Regions from separate parts of the Pelotomaculum sp. FP genome, predicted to be linked through region 1. Evidence: riboswitches for the same ligand, from Rfam matches in the RefSeq annotation. Region 1 holds a riboswitch; each other region holds the start of a gene.

Region 1 (3,845 bases):
AACCGGCCGGCCGTTCGCTCTGGCATGCTGCTGGCAAAGCAGTGTCGCCGCAGCCTTGGCCGTACCATAGAAAGTTAGAGGCTCCGGGCAGTCCAATTCCCGCATGGGCCCGTGCTTCGCGCCGTATTCCGAAGAGCCCCCCAAATGAACAAAGAGCTGATAGTCCAAAGGCGCAGTTGCCTCTAAAAGGTTAAATGTACCAAGAATATTGGTTCTTAAAATCTCGTAGCGCTCCTGAAAAGCAGGAGATACGCCCTGTGCCGCGAGATGATAAATAATTTCCGGGCTTGTTTCCAGCACTATTTTTTTCAGCCCTTCACGGTCAGTTATGTCTACTGCATGAAGGTATAAATCAGGAAGTAGTTTTTCAATTCTCCACAAGTTTGAGTTCGGTCGGATAATTGCATGGACTTCAGCGCCGTACCGGAGCAGCGCCTGAACCAGATTGGCGCCAATAAACCCTGCCGCTCCGGTAACCAGTACGTGCCTGCCCTGTAGTTCATGCATAACAGAGGGGCTCCTTTCTGTCCCTGGACCGCGACATCACGCCGCGCCAGGCCCGGACCGCGTTTTCGAGAGCGTGCCGGTCCCGGGCCACGTCCTCAGGCGACCTCTGTTGTGCTTCTTTCAGCGCTCCAAGAAGGCGGTGAATCTCGGCGGCCATATCACGCCCCCGGATATCCCTGTGAAAAGAGCGCCGTAAAAAACTGTAACGGCAGCCCAGCCTGGCCATTTCAGCAATGAGCAGGCGGCAGGGGATGGGGTGGCCGCGTTCCGGCAAGGTAAGCCCGCCAAAGCCGAATGGAACTGTGAAAAAAGGCCGGGTATTCTCAACCGTTCCATCAACCAGGGCAGTAAAGATATTTGGTGTTTTTCGCTCAATGGCCAGATCGTTTAAGCCGGCGTAGACCCGGGATAACGGCAGGCGGGCTAATTGTCCGGCAAGCTTAAGCGCGGCAACGGTCTCAACTAAAATACCCACTCCACAACGGCCTCCGGCCCAGTCCAGAACCATTTCAACTTCTTCCAACGTCCGGACCATGGGGAGCAGAATTTCATCTGCTCCAGCTTTAACAGCCTGCGCCACTTCTTCTGCTGTTGTCGTGCCGTAACCGTTTATCCGGCAAATGACCTTCGCTTCGGTGCAGGCCCGAACCCGTCGCAAGTCTTCAAGGGTATCATAATTAATTTGGGTATCGGCCAGAGCTTGTCGCTGTTCCTTGTTCAGGGATTCCCAGTCAACCATGATGCTGTCAATCCCTGCGGCAACCGCTTGCCGGATGAATACAGGATCGGTCGAAAAAAGCACCAGTTCAAACTTATCAGTCATACTTACCTCCTCCCGTAGACAACAACCAGCGACGAATCCCAGGGCCCACGGGTGAGCTTTCCAAGTTTTATTTCTAATACGTTACCTGCCTTCAGAAGACAGTGCCTTCCATAAAAAATGAAAAATCTTCATCCCGGTTTACAATATATGAATTTGTTCTGGCTTATGACAGATAGGTTTTGATGTATCTTTTTGCCAAATCATGCTTGGCCGCGAGTCCGCCGATATAAGATTGACCTGGAAAATTTATTGTGATATACTCACAACAGACAACCTTAGTATATTACATAAGTTGTCAGTATGTATTAAACTTAATATTACTCCATATTCGCTTAATTCTTCTTTAGGAGAAGCGGGGGAACCAATTTCCGGGGGTGAATCGATAGTCGGCCGGACTTCAACCGGTTGCCGGCATCGTAGGGCTACTCTTTCGGCCCGAATCCGTCAGCTAACTTCGTAGGCGTTGAAAGGGAGGAAACAGGCGGTCTATAACCAGGCTTGGGCCTGCTTGACCTCTTTTACCCCCGGAAGATATATGCCGGGGGCTTTGTGTTCCTGGAATGGGGTGGCTAAATAATGGCTGCATGAAGCTGCGAGCAATCAGAATAAAAGTCAGGAGGTATGCCGCTTGAAAATTACGATTGGGATGTTCGGCTTTGGCAGGACGGGGTCAGTGGTGGCCAAAGAGATCATAAAAGATGAAATCTGCGAGTTAAGCTGGGTATTGAGAAAATCAACAGCCATGGAAGGCAAATATGCAAGCCGCTTGTTAGGCTTTGATCATAATGAAGGAATGATCTATTCTATAGAAGATATAGATTCCGAAGCTTTTTATCAAGATAATCATGTGGATGTAATCATTGACTTTTCATCTGCCAGTGCGATTGAGAATTATGAACAAGCGGCCCAGTATGGAACTCGCATCGTGTCGGCTATCTCAAAATATGATAGATTTCATCTGGAGCAGTTAAAGGCGCTGGGCAAGCAAACGGCGGTGTTGTATTCTCCTAACATCACTCTGGGCATTAATTTCTTGATCGAGGCTTCTAAAGTACTGCAAAGGATCGCTCCCCACGCTGATATCGAAATTATCGAAGAGCATTTCCGTGATAAAAGGGATGTTTCTGGAACAGCTTTGAGGATTGCGGAAGACCTGGGTCTTGATAAAAGGCAACATGTGAATTCCATCCGCGTTGGGGGGATAGTCGGTAAACATGAAGTGATTTTTGGCCTTCCCAATCAGACCATACGGATAGTACATGAATCATTAAATAGGGCGGCTTTTGGACAAGGAGCTATTTATGCTGCCAAATGGTTGATGGGTAAAGACAAAGGTATCTACACTATGGAGGAAGCTGTGGCCTTGAACTTTGTCAATAATACCCATGTTTTTGAAGTTGATGAGTAACTTGTTGGATTATAACAGAGTTCATTCCAACGGGGCGCGCATGCACTCCAATAGGATCGGTGCCGATACAGTTTTGACTTAAACTTATTTTCATTGCATAACATACAAAAACATTTTAAAATATTATTTAGAAAGAATGATAAGTCTCCAGTTGTTCATATTACTTTGAAGGAGAGGCATGAATTATGTTTAAAAAAATACTCGTACCGGTTGACGGCTCAAAATTTTCGGATCTGGCTATTGAAAAAGCAAAAGAAATAGCAGGCGCATTCGGCAGTGAAATTATGATATTAAATGTATTGGAAGTCTCTAAAATTGATTATCCGTCTAATCCTTATAAATTTTCACCGGAACTTATCGAAAATTATCAAAAAGAAAGCAGGATAATATCCAGCAAAATTTTAAACGAAGCCCAAAACATGCTTGAGGATATGTCGAATAAGGTCAGCATCCATTCGGTTGAGGGGAATCCTTCTGAAGAGATTGTCAATTATGTAAATTCTCATGATATTGATCTTGTGATCATGGGATCCAGCGGAATGAGCGGCGTGCTTAATTTATTAGGCAGTGTAACCCGCAAAGTTACGCTTGGTATTGAAAAACCAATTTTGATCGTAAGGTAAAATTAATTTGCAAATACTGTGTAAAAGGGGCATTTCGATTCAAATTATTTAAATCGAAATGCCCCTTTTCAATGTGTATTCTTAAAGTTTGCTATCATATTATGCGGAAAGCGGATCATTGTCTAGAGAGCAGGGGGGTTGCCGCCCGAGCTGCATTAATGTCTGAGTTTATTATGAAATTCGACCCAACCGGCAGGCCATGCGGTTTGCCTGGGCTCTGCCGGTTGCCTGGTTGATCTGTTCGGGCAACTACCTGTTTAATCCGTGTCCGAAGCCCATACCCTCGCCGTTTTTCATTGAACCATTTCCGTTACCCTTGCCATTCGCATTGCCCATACCACTTCCATCGCAAACACCGGTTCCGTTACCAATACCTTTGCCCTGTCCAAAGCCTGCGCCGTAATTCTTGCCCATTCCGGCATTGCCGTTTCCGTTACAGGCAGCCTGGCGGTTCTGTAGATTGTTATAAATGTTGTCTGCCTGT
Region 2 (3,845 bases), on a different contig from region 1:
TTCATATAACCGGTTTTGGATTTAAGCCAGATCTTGTCGAGGCCGTTTTCTAAAGCCTTTCCCGCAAGGAGTTCAACCATTTCTCCTGCAGCATGGTCCCGTGTAAGGTTGAATTCATAGACAGTAATTCGCCGGTTATAGGGTGAAACCAGAATACGGCAGTCAAAAGCATTGCCCTCTATGATTTCCCAGCGATCCAAGTAAATATCTTCATTTTTTTTGATTTCGATAGACATGAGCTTCTCCTTTACGAGCGGTATAGCGAGCTTTGCGCCGGTTTCCTTCCGGCACCAGGCTTACAGTCAGGTTGGATGGGTCAAACAGCTTTTGCAGGCCGACCGGTTCATGCCTGATAATGTGTTCCTTACACAAGGAGCAGGTGGGGGAGCAACCGGAACCAGGGTTTTGGGGTTCCTCGTAGACACATATGACGCCCTCGTAGTTGCGCAATACAGTTTTGGTGTTGGTCATTGACAGCTGGTAATTAGGCAGGACCGGGATTTTGCCGCCTCCTCCCGGCGCGTCCACAACGTAAGTGGGTACGGCAAAACCGGAAGTATGGCCGATTAGCGCTTCCATGATTTCTATCCCTTTGGCTACAGGAGTACGGAAATGTTCGATGCCCCGGGATAAGTCGCACTGATAAAGATAATATGGACGAACACGGTTTTTCACCAGGAGGTGCGACAGTTTCTTGATAATCACCGGGCAGTCGTTGACGCCTCTCAACAGGACCGTCTGGTTGCCCAAGGGAATTCCGGCATCGGCCAGCCTGGCCAGGGCCTGGACAGCTTCAGGCGTGAATTCACGCGGGTGGTTGAAATGAGTATTGATCCAGACAGGATGATATTTCTTGAGCATCCTGACCAGCTCGTCAGTAATCCTTTGCGGCATGACCACCGGGGTACGGGTCCCAATGCGAATTACCTGTACATGTGGAATTTCCTTCACCTTGCGGATGATTCGTTCCAAATGGTTGGTGGAAAGTATAAAAGGATCTCCTCCCGACAGCAGGACATCACGTATTTCCGGGTGGGCTTTAATGTATTCAACGCCAAGGTCAATATCCTTTTCCGTTGTGCACCTGTTGTTGTCGCCCACTTTGCGCTTGCGGGTACAGTGCCGGCAGTACATGGAACACTCGTTGGTGACAAGCAGGAGCACCCGGTCGGGGTAGCGGTGGGTCAGGCCGGGTACGGGAGAATCTGCGTCCTCATGTAAAGGATCGTCCATATCGCCGCGTCCCTCTATAAGTTCCTGGGGATTTGGTATGCACTGCATACGAATGGGACACCTGGGGTCATCCTTGTTGATCAACGATGCATAATAGGGGGTGATGGACATAGGGAAGACATCGCAGGCCATCTGGATATCCCGTATCTTCTCATTATTGAAGTCGATATATTCGGCCAGTTCTTCCACCGACTGGAGCCTGTGCTTCATTTGCCATCGCCAATCCATCCAGTCTACAGTGTTTCTGGATTGTAGGGATAAGATTTTTGCATTCATAGGTTAAATACCTCCTGTCAATTTTTCTCCCCCGGCTAAACAGCATTAGGGTAACAATGGGGTTAAGGAAGAATAAAAAGGAAGTATATTGAAAATAAAATGGCCGGAAGAAAGATCCGGCCAAAAAAATATACAGCCCAATTCTTCCCTTGTACGCCTACGAGGTTAGCTGACGGATGCGGACTAAGGGTAGCCCTACCATTTGAGATGTGAAATGTACACGTCTCAAACAGATTAACCCCAAAAATTGGTTCCCCCGCTCTTCCTTTTGGGAAGACTCGGCGCTGATAGAATGGTCTTTGATATTCAATATGTCTTGATGTAATTTTAGTTATAAATATTTCTTATGTCAAATGAGATATATGGTAGCATATGGCAGTATACCGGAGTTATGGCATTGTAAACGGATACATGCACTTTTTATGCCTGAGTTTTAAAAATTTAGCCTTGCAGGGTTGTTTAATTACTGCTGAAGGAAATGCTGAGCCATATGGGAAATCGGAAATTTTTGTGATATAATATCCGACAATAGTCTTGTTTTATTGCGAGGTGGCTACAATTATCGATAAGCAGCTGGAGTTATATATGGACTGGATTAAGGATCTGTTTATCCCCGATCAGATGCAAATTTTCTTATACGACCTGGTATTATCCGTTTTAGTATTAGTTTTTACGTACATCCTTATCAAGGTGCTTTACCGCTTCTCGAACCGGGTATTGAGAGAAAGCGGGCAGGGCGATAGCGAGCAGGCAGAGAAGGGGGTTATTTCTGACGAAGCTATACGTTCGGCGCGTATTTTACTGCAGACAATAATCCTCTATGGGGGTTATTTTATAGCGGCTATAGTGATCCTGGAAATTTTCAATGTGAAGCTCATTTCACCGGACGATTTAAAAACGCTGGGCGCCAAAGTGTTAAAAATCATCGGGATCCTGGTTGGAGCGAAGCTGGCCATTAATTTCGGCCAGTTGGTTGTGAAGCAGGTTTTTGATAATCACGAAACGACCGGCCGCCGGGCGCAAACCCTGGAAATACTGCTGCGTAGCGCCATCACTTACCTCGTTTTCTTCATGGCCTGCCTGATGATCCTGCAAATTTTCAACGTTAACACCAGCGCCATCCTGGCCAGCGCCGGTATCCTTGGCCTGGCGGTAGGTTTCGGCGCGCAAAACCTGGTCAAGGATGTCATCAGCGGGTTCTTTATATTATTTGAAGACCAGTTTAGTGTGGGCGACTTTGTGCAAATAGACGCGGTAACCGGCACCGTGGAGGAAATAGGGCTGCGCACCTGTAAGATCCGCCAGTGGACCGGTGAGCTTAGCATCATCCCCAACGGGGGGATTACCCAGGTGACCAACTACAACCGGGGACCCATGCTGGCCCAGGTAACGGTGGGTATCGCCTACGAAGAAGATATCGACCAGGCCATCAAGGTATTGAAAGATGAGTGTGAAGCAGCCTGCCGGGAAATCGAAGCCATTATTGATGTGCCCCAGGTGCAGGGCGTTATTGAACTGGGGCTTTCATCGGTAGATATTCGCGCCGTGGCGCCTACTTTGCCGGGTGAACACTGGGCTGTAGAAAGAGAGCTGCGCAAGCGCTTTAAGTACGCGCTGGACCGGGCCGGTATCGAAATCCCCTATCCCAAGCAGGTCATTTACCAGAATAAAGAATAAGATACCGGGTACCTAATTTTAACTTATTGATAGGTCATTGCTTAATCGAAATCAGGAAATATTAAAACGATATCCTGTACCCCATATGGTTTCAATATAATCCGGATTAGATGTATCTTCTTCTATTTTTTCACGGATTCTCCGGATGTGAACGGCTACTGTCGCAATCTCTCCCACATTATCCACACCCCAGATCTTTTCAAAAATATGTTCTTTACTGAACACCCGATCAGGGTTCTCAGCCAAGAAGACCAACAGATCAAATTCTTTGGCGGTAAATGGAATTTCCTGGCCATTCAGGTGAACACGCCGGGAGCTTTTATTGATTACCAGTCCTTTAATTTTTATTTCTTCGGGGCGATTGACAACTTTTTGATCAACAAGGCGATTATAGCGGGCAAGATGGGATTTAATTCTTGCAACCAGTTCGGCAGGACTGAAAGGTTTAGTCATGTAATCATCAGCTCCTAGCCCCAATCCTCTGATTTTATCAATATCTTCTTTTTTGGCAGAGACAATAATGATAGGTACATTACTCCTATTGCGTATTGTCCTGCAGATTTCAAAACCGTCTATTTCAGGCAGCATGACATCTAATATGATAATCGCGTAGTTTCCTTGCAAAGCACGCTGCAGTCCTGTTCTTCCGTTTAGTTCAA
Region 3 (3,845 bases), on a different contig from region 1:
ATATAGTCAAAAGGGACTATGAAATCCGGTTTTATAAACGCTTTAGTACTGAGAACACGGTGGACTGCGCGCTGGCTAAAATTGATTCAATAGACCTGGTAGCGCCTTCTATTCTTGAAATAGGCGATATCACGGGAGTGGCGGAGGCTAAGCCGGGCAAAAAGGTGCAAAAAAGCGGCAGGACTACCGGCCTTACCAACGGAGCTATAAAATCGGTCGGCACAGTGCTGCAGGTCGAGATGGACAAAGATGAGAAGGTATGGTTTTCCGATCAGGTTGTTACCGAGTTGATATCCCAACCGGGTGACAGCGGAGCTTTGATCCTGGACCAGGAACGGAAAGCGGTGGGCTTGTTGTTCGCAGGGTCGGATAAGTTGACCATTTTTAACCGGATTAGCAATGTGATGGATCGCCTGGGATTTGAATTTTAGTGTTTGTGAAGGTCAGGCAAGTATTAAAGTTTTGATTTAAGCCGCCTCACCTTTAGGCCATCCCGGCCATATATTAATAACCGAGGAGGCTTACCATATGGTTTACCGGTCAGTTTTCTCAGGCGACGCTGCCTTGACTTTTTTGGGAGAAAACATTCCAGCGATTGGTCCCAAATTTAATAACAGAGAAGAGGCCATAGCGGTAGCACGGCAGTATCTTGAAGGGATACATCAGATGTCTGGTAAAGGCCGTGAAACACCTGTACAGATTTCCCTCAACAGGCAGGCTGACGGCCGGTATTCCCTGGTGGTTATGGGTTCCAGGCAGGTGATTGGTAAACTAAACAACCTCGATGAACTGTTATTAAAGAGGTTTCGAAAAGGGCTGAAGAAAAAATTGTTTATTCTGACCTGTTTTGTCGATGGGGCGGATGGACAGGAGTGTCTGGTACTCACAGAGGGTTTAGGAGCGGTTTTTTACACCCCCAATGCAATCAAAAACTGGCGCCCGTAAAGGCGTTATCCCGATGCTATGGTTTGAACAGGAATTAAGCGCATCGGTAAAGGGCGGTGACCATGAGCAATAACATATCCGGTGGTTTCGAAAAGAGCTTTGCTCGTGGCTGTCAGGAAAACCACCGGCTTGGTAAAAAGAAATTAACTGAAGAAGCATATCTGGCCGGCAAGAACCTTGGCTATAACCTTGGATACAACCAGGGTTTTGAGTCCGGTTATGATAAGGGTTATGCTGAAGGCAGCAACCTTGGCTATAACAATGGGTTCGTCGCGGCGCTGCGAGGAGACGGGGAGGACGCTCTCCAGACCGACAGGACACCTGAGATACAGGTCCTTGAAACCATACGGAAACTGATCACCGGCGGACAGGCCAGAGTGTTCCTGACAGGTCCTTCTGCGAGAGATGCCGAAACTTTATTAAAGATCCTGAATATTGAAGCTGCGGTTGTCAACCGCTTCCAGTAAAAGCAGGTTTGGAACTGCTATGAAAATACCTGAATATGTTGAGAGAAGAATAAAAAAACCATTGAAAATCTGAATTATCCTGTATAGATCAGATTTGTTTAGCTTTTATAAGCCAGGTTGCTACATTTTAACATCTATTTCTAATTAGGTGTTAATTTGAAAGGTCAGTAGTTAAGTACCTTAGTTGCTAATATTTTAGGTCTTGAACTAATATTACCGGCTTTGCCATCGCGTCCCTTTAGCAGGTATAGTAGGCTGTACAAGCATTATCTTGTTCATGCCTATTTTTATTTTACCATGTTAGTCGCAGGCCCGGCAGCTGTAATTGGCAAGGGCGCATAGCGCAGCTTTCCAAATAACCAGCTAACTGGCGCTTGATGACTGAATAAAGGCCGAATCTCAATAAATTTGGGTACGGAGGAACCAATCTCAGGGGTGAATCCCATTGAGTTGTGCGCCAGGACATGAGAACAAGAAAATGAGACATTAAACGAAAGTTGCGGAAAGCGGAAATTTAAACAGCCAATTAAGCGGGTGTTGGAGGAAAAATGACAGGCGCTCCGTTGTCTGCGGCAAATGTCCCAACGGCTGCATTACCACCCAACTTCCCAGATCTCACGTCTAACGTCCCACCTCTCAAAGGGTAGGTTTATTCTTTTTACCGAACCCGTCAGCTAACTCCGGAGGCACAAAGAAAGGGGAAAATCAACTAATGAGCTTCCAGTCAAAAGGCCTAAGGCCGAGATCCTTAGTGTTTATGTTCCTTTTTGCCTTGCTGCTGACCCTGGGCTTAACGGGAACAGCCCTGGCGGCAGACGCCTATGTCCCCCTGACTACCGATGAATCACAGATGGTCGATCTGATCAACCAGGCCCGGACGAACGCCGGTCTGGCGAAACTCACGGTAAATCCGGCGCTTTCGGGCCTGGCCCGGATAAAAGCCCAGGACATGGCCTCCAACGGTTACTTCAGCCACACTTCGCCTACCTACGGGTCTCAGCAGGATATGATGAAGGCTGCTCAGATCGAGTTTGTTTACGCGGAAGAAAACATTGCCAAAGCTCCAACTATCGGTTCAGCCTTTAGCGCGCTGCAGAATTCAGGTACAACGCGGGCCAAAATGCTGAGCAGCAATTTTGACCAGGTTGGAGTTGGGGTGATCACCAGCGGTAATTACAAGATTATCGTGCAGATGTTTGCCGGAGGGAAAAAGGTAGTTACCACTCCTTCACAGCCACCGGTAGAATCCCCGGCGCCAACGGACAGCGGTCTGACCGCCGACGAGCAGCAGATGCTTAATCTGGTCAACCAGGAGCGGGCAAAAGCGGGACTGAAGCCCCTGCAAAGCGACCCGACCCTGGTCAAACTGGCCCGGATGAAAGCCCAGGATATGATTGACAATGGATATTTCAGCCACACTTCGCCCACCTACGGTTCGCCGTTCGATATGATGAAGAAGTATGGGGTGCAATACAGCTACGCCGGAGAGAACCTGGCCGGAGCTTCCACGGTTAGCAGCGCTCACGCAAATTTAATGAACTCGTCGGGGCACCGGGCCAATATCTTAAACAGCAACTACACCAAAGTAGGTATTGGGGTGGTCAGCGGGGGGCCCTACGGCAAGATGTTTGTACAGATGTTTATCAAGCCGGTGTCAGGTTCTCAGTCAACCCCAACTACGCCGACAACTCCAACTACGCCCACAACACCCACAACACCCACAACACCCACAACACCCACAACACCCACAACACCCACAACACCTACAACACCTACAACACCCACAACACCCACAACACCTACCACGGACAGCGGTCTGACCGCCGACGAGCAGCAGATGCTTAATCTGGTCAACCAGGAGCGGGCAAAAGCGGGACTGAAGCCCCTGCAAAGCGACCCGACCCTGGTCAAACTGGCCCGGATGAAGGCCCAGGATATGATTGACAATGGATATTTCAGCCACACTTCGCCCACCTACGGTTCGCCGTTCGATATGATGAAGAAGTATGGCGTGCAGTACAGCTATGCCGGAGAGAACCTGGCCGGAGCTTCCACGGTTAGCAGCGCTCACGCAAATTTAATGAACTCGTCGGGGCACCGGGCCAATATCTTAAACAGCAACTACACCAAAGTAGGGATAGGTGTAGTCAGCGGAGGCCCTTACGGCAAGATGTTTGTGCAGATGTTTAATGGCTAGATCCGGCCGCCCCTTCTTAGGGCTCAGATGAACGTACCCTTTTTTTACAAAAAAGAGTAATAATTAGCAGCGAAAGAAAGAGGACCTGGTTCCTCTTTCTTTCGTTTTTTCGTTTACGCTACGTTTTTAGCACTTTTTTGAATCACCCTCATATATTAGTATAGAAAAGTTTTGAAAGGAGGAGTAAATATGGCTGGAACCGAACGGCTTAAAGTCAATCTGGTCCAGGGTGAAAA
Region 4 (3,845 bases), on a different contig from region 1:
TTGAGGCCGACCAAAACTGGCCGAAGTCCACAATCTCAGCCAGGCCAAAATAAACGAAGAAAAGCTGTACAATTAGAGGTGTACCCCTAATCAAACCTATATAGAGATCCGCCAGACGGTTTAATAATTTTCGCTTGGATATTTTGAGGAGTGCAACGAACAGACCGATAGCCATACCTATAGTAATTGAAGCGGCTGTCAGCAGTACCGTAATCTGCATGGCCTTGAAAAAAAACGGTCCGTAGGTTATCAGATCAGATAAGAAGTGCAAGTCAACACCCCCCAACTTTCTAGGGCGGGGGAACCCGCCTGGGCGTGTCCCCTCCCTCTAGTAGGAATAGCATGCTGGCAATATAAGAATAAAAGGTTGTCTAACCTTTTATTTACTGATGTCTTGATCAAAATACTTTTTACTGATTTCCAGATAAGTACCGTCTTGCTTAATTTCCTTAAGGGCATTGTTGACCTTTTCTCTCAAAGTGTCATCTTCCTGGCGGAAGGCAATACCGACTTCCTCCACGAACAGGAGGTCTCCGACCATTTCGATGTTTTTCAGGCCGGTCTCATCTATTGCCAGCTTACCGACAAAGCGGTCGGTGATGACGGCCTGCAGGCGACCGGCGTCAAGGTCACGCAGAGCAGTCTCGTCACTTGAGTAGTTAATAATATTTTGTGAATATTTTCTTGCTTCTTCGTCATAAGTACTCGTGGTGAGCACGCCAATCTTGGTATCGTTCTTTAAGTCGGCGATGCTTTTAATTCCCGATTCTGTATAGACAAAGAGCTGGCCTCCGGAAACGTAATACGGGTCTGAGAAATCGACCTGTTGCTTTCTATCCTCGGTTATGGTCATACTGCCTAGAATGGCGTCATACCGCTTGGCCTGCAGTCCGTTAATCAGGCTGTCCCATGGTGCCGTAACAGGTGTTGGCTCCAGGCCCATTTTTTCAGCCAGGGCTTTGCCGATTTCCACGTCGAAGCCGGTCAGGTTATTGCCTTCGTCATAATAGTTAAACGGGCGGTATTGGCCGGAACAGGACCAACTGAATGTTTCTTTAACCTGCTCGCCGGTAGATGGATTTTCGCTTTCTTTAGATCCGCCGCAACCGGCCACGGCGAATACCAGCATGGCCACCAGAATCGCGTATAACAGGGTTTTCCGTATCATAAAATGATTTCGCCTCCCATAAAAATTTTTCTATAAGCTGGTCCTCTTGTCCACCTCCTTAAACTTGCATCTTAAAACATAAAACCCAGGAATATCCCTGGGACTTTGGCAAACTGGCTTTAGCTTGTTTTGCTAACCTATTCTGCCTTGACTTGATATAAGCTTTAAATAACCAGGGGATATTCCGATTACATTCTAAAATTTTATGAATTTCACCTTACTTTGACTTGCAATGGGGAAAAATAGTTAGCGTGACACACAATAACAGACAACTTTATTAATATAATCAAGTTGTTGGTTGTTTTATGATATCATAGTTAGATTACTTGGTCAATATAGCAAATCACCTGACTAAACAAAAGATTTCCAAATTTCTGATGGCCCCTGGCTTTTACAAGGAGGGTATGTACAATTCAGAGATGTCTAACAGTTATTAAGACTCCTTCATTGTATCAATGCCGGTTCGGAACTTATGACCGGGAGGCATGTATGGAGTTTGGGGAATAGCTGCAATAATATAATTTTTTTAGGGGAGCAGCAACTATTTCTTATAGTTCCATGGTGATTATATCAGCCTTGATTGCACCACCGGGGTTAATTATTAATAGAACGTCAATATAAGATTGACCTGGAAAATTTATTATGATATACTGACAACAGACAACCTTATTGAATGATATAAGTTGTCTGTTGTCAGTATATGTTGAATTTAATATTGCTCCTAATTCGCTTAATTCTTCATAAAAAGAAGCGGGGGAACCAATTTACGGGGTGAATCGGTGCTCGACCAGACTCCAACGTGTTGTCGACATCGTAGGGCTACTCTTTCGGCCCGAATCCGTCAGCTAACTTCGTAAGCGTTGAAAGGGAGGAAACAGGCGGTCTACAACCAGCCTTTGACTTGCTTGACCTCTTTTAGCCCCCGGACGTATGCTCCGGGGGTTTTCTGCACTTTATTTCTTGCATTACAAATAAAATTTGAAAGGAGATACTTGTGATGTCCATACCTTCTATTGAGAAATTTGAATTTATGAACGAAGAAAAACAGGCTATTGCGCTTAAACGGGCGGATGATTTAAAAAAGAGAATTAATGATTATCTGGAAAAAAAAGATGAAATAAAGACCGGTTTTGATATGCAGGAAATGATTAATTTTAACAAGGAAAGGCAGCTCGGTTATTTCGACGCCAGCGAAGAAAACTGGCATGACTGGCACTGGCAGATGGCCAACCGGATCAAAGATGTATTTACGCTAGCCCGGCTATTTGGCTTTAATGATGAACAGTGCACTCATATTAGAAGAGTGGGGATGCGTTATCGATGGGCAATATCACCTTACTATGCCTCGCTGATGGAAGGAGACTGCAACCACGACCCGATCCGCATGCAATCGGTACCTTCTATCGATGAGATGGACAGTACCGGTTATGTCGATCCCATGGCCGAGGAATTCACTTCCCCAGCGCCGTGCGTCACCAGGCGCTATCCGGACCGGTTGATTATCAACGTTACCAACCAGTGCGCCATGTATTGCCGCCATTGCCAGAGGCGCAGGAATATCGGCGAGGTGGATCAACACAAGCCACATCAGAATCTAATGGCTGCGTTGGACTATATCCGGGAAAACAAGGAAATTCGCGATGTCCTGATCACAGGCGGCGACGCGCTGCTTCTAAGCGACAGAAAGATAGACTGGCTGCTGGGTGAACTGGATAATATCAAGCATGTGGAAATAAAGCGTCTGGGCACCAGGACCATTGTCACTTTGCCGCAGCGAATCACACCGGAGTTATGTGAGGTTCTTAAGAAACATCCCCCAATTTATATTAATACTCAGTTTAACCATCCACGGGAGATTACACCGGAGAGCAAGCAGGCCTGCGATAGACTGGTTGAAGCCGGTGTGGTTTTAGGGAATCAGGCGGTTCTTTTAAAAGGAATAAACAACGACCCGCACGTTATGAAAAAACTTAACCAGGAACTCTTGAAGATAAGGGTCAAGCCCTATTATATTTTTCAAGCTAAAGCGGTAAAGGGTACACGCCATTTTATTACGTCTGTGGACGAGGGTATTGCAGTTATGGAAAAACTGCGCGGCTATACTTCCGGTTTGGCCGTCCCGACATACATTATCAATGCCCCCAACGGTTACGGAAAAACTCCTGTTATGCCTCCTTATATACTGAACCAAGGAGACGGTAAAGTAAGGATGCGTACGTGGGAAAACAGGTTGCTGGACTACCGTTGCCTGCCCGAAGGAGAATAAATGATTACACCCGCCTGGCACGGTATTGTTATCTATTCCATGGTTTGAGCGGTCCCTGCCATGAGAGACAATGCTTCTTTTATATCTGCCGATTCATTTTCATTGGCAAGCGCGAATAGATAATCACCGACTATGATTTTTGTATTTCCCCTGGGGATAATTTCGGCTTCGCCCCGCTTAATACTTATCAGCAGGCAGTGAGGTGGCCAGGCGATATCCATTATTCTTTTGCCTTCCAGCTTTGAACCAAGACATACGGCAACTTCAATCAGGGTCTTATTGTCCCAACCGGAGTAAATATTGTGATTCTTTTTAACCAGTGACCGCGCCAATAATGTTTCATATATTGGCGCGGTTTTTAAGATATCACTAACCATATAGGCAGTTACCGAAACGATGATTAGCGCTAAT

The links. A riboswitch is a leader RNA that binds a small molecule or an ion and turns the genes downstream of it on or off. The one in region 1 is predicted to bind cyclic di-AMP.
Region 2: another riboswitch for cyclic di-AMP. It lies ahead of ablA (lysine 2,3-aminomutase); the one in region 1 lies ahead of Psfp_RS11305 (dihydrodipicolinate reductase C-terminal domain-containing protein).
Region 3: another riboswitch for cyclic di-AMP. It lies ahead of Psfp_RS22110 (CAP domain-containing protein); the one in region 1 lies ahead of Psfp_RS11305 (dihydrodipicolinate reductase C-terminal domain-containing protein).
Region 4: another riboswitch for cyclic di-AMP. It lies ahead of eam (glutamate 2,3-aminomutase); the one in region 1 lies ahead of Psfp_RS11305 (dihydrodipicolinate reductase C-terminal domain-containing protein).

Annotation. Positions count from the first base shown of each region.
Region 1 covers NZ_QFGB01000025.1:33,609-37,453, forward strand. Annotated here, with positions in the region: gene Psfp_RS11295 (NAD-dependent epimerase/dehydratase family protein) at 1-507, opposite strand, end outside; gene Psfp_RS11300 (aldolase/citrate lyase family protein) at 500-1,330, opposite strand; cyclic di-AMP (ydaO/yuaA leader) riboswitch at 1,650-1,809, shown strand; gene Psfp_RS11305 (dihydrodipicolinate reductase C-terminal domain-containing protein) at 1,959-2,738, shown strand; gene Psfp_RS11310 (universal stress protein) at 2,924-3,361, shown strand; gene Psfp_RS22645 (DUF2680 domain-containing protein) at 3,611-3,845, opposite strand, start outside.
Region 2 covers NZ_QFGB01000032.1:34,825-38,669, reverse strand. Annotated here, with positions in the region: gene ablB (putative beta-lysine N-acetyltransferase) at 1-236, opposite strand, end outside; gene ablA (lysine 2,3-aminomutase) at 211-1,509, opposite strand; cyclic di-AMP (ydaO/yuaA leader) riboswitch at 1,649-1,803, opposite strand; gene Psfp_RS13030 (mechanosensitive ion channel family protein) at 2,095-3,186, shown strand; gene Psfp_RS13025 (response regulator transcription factor) at 3,238-3,845, opposite strand, start outside.
Region 3 covers NZ_QFGB01000005.1:14,483-18,327, forward strand. Annotated here, with positions in the region: gene Psfp_RS03295 (hypothetical protein) at 1-431, shown strand, start outside; gene Psfp_RS03300 (hypothetical protein) at 529-945, shown strand; gene Psfp_RS03305 (hypothetical protein) at 1,008-1,412, shown strand; cyclic di-AMP (ydaO/yuaA leader) riboswitch at 1,793-2,117, shown strand; gene Psfp_RS22110 (CAP domain-containing protein) at 2,185-3,609, shown strand; gene Psfp_RS03315 (SPOCS domain-containing protein) at 3,799-3,845, shown strand, end outside.
Region 4 covers NZ_QFGB01000020.1:53,119-56,963, forward strand. Annotated here, with positions in the region: gene Psfp_RS09900 (amino acid ABC transporter permease) at 1-271, opposite strand, end outside; gene Psfp_RS09905 (ABC transporter substrate-binding protein) at 380-1,168, opposite strand; cyclic di-AMP (ydaO/yuaA leader) riboswitch at 1,886-2,044, shown strand; gene eam (glutamate 2,3-aminomutase) at 2,166-3,434, shown strand; gene Psfp_RS09915 (ClC family H(+)/Cl(-) exchange transporter) at 3,467-3,845, opposite strand, start outside.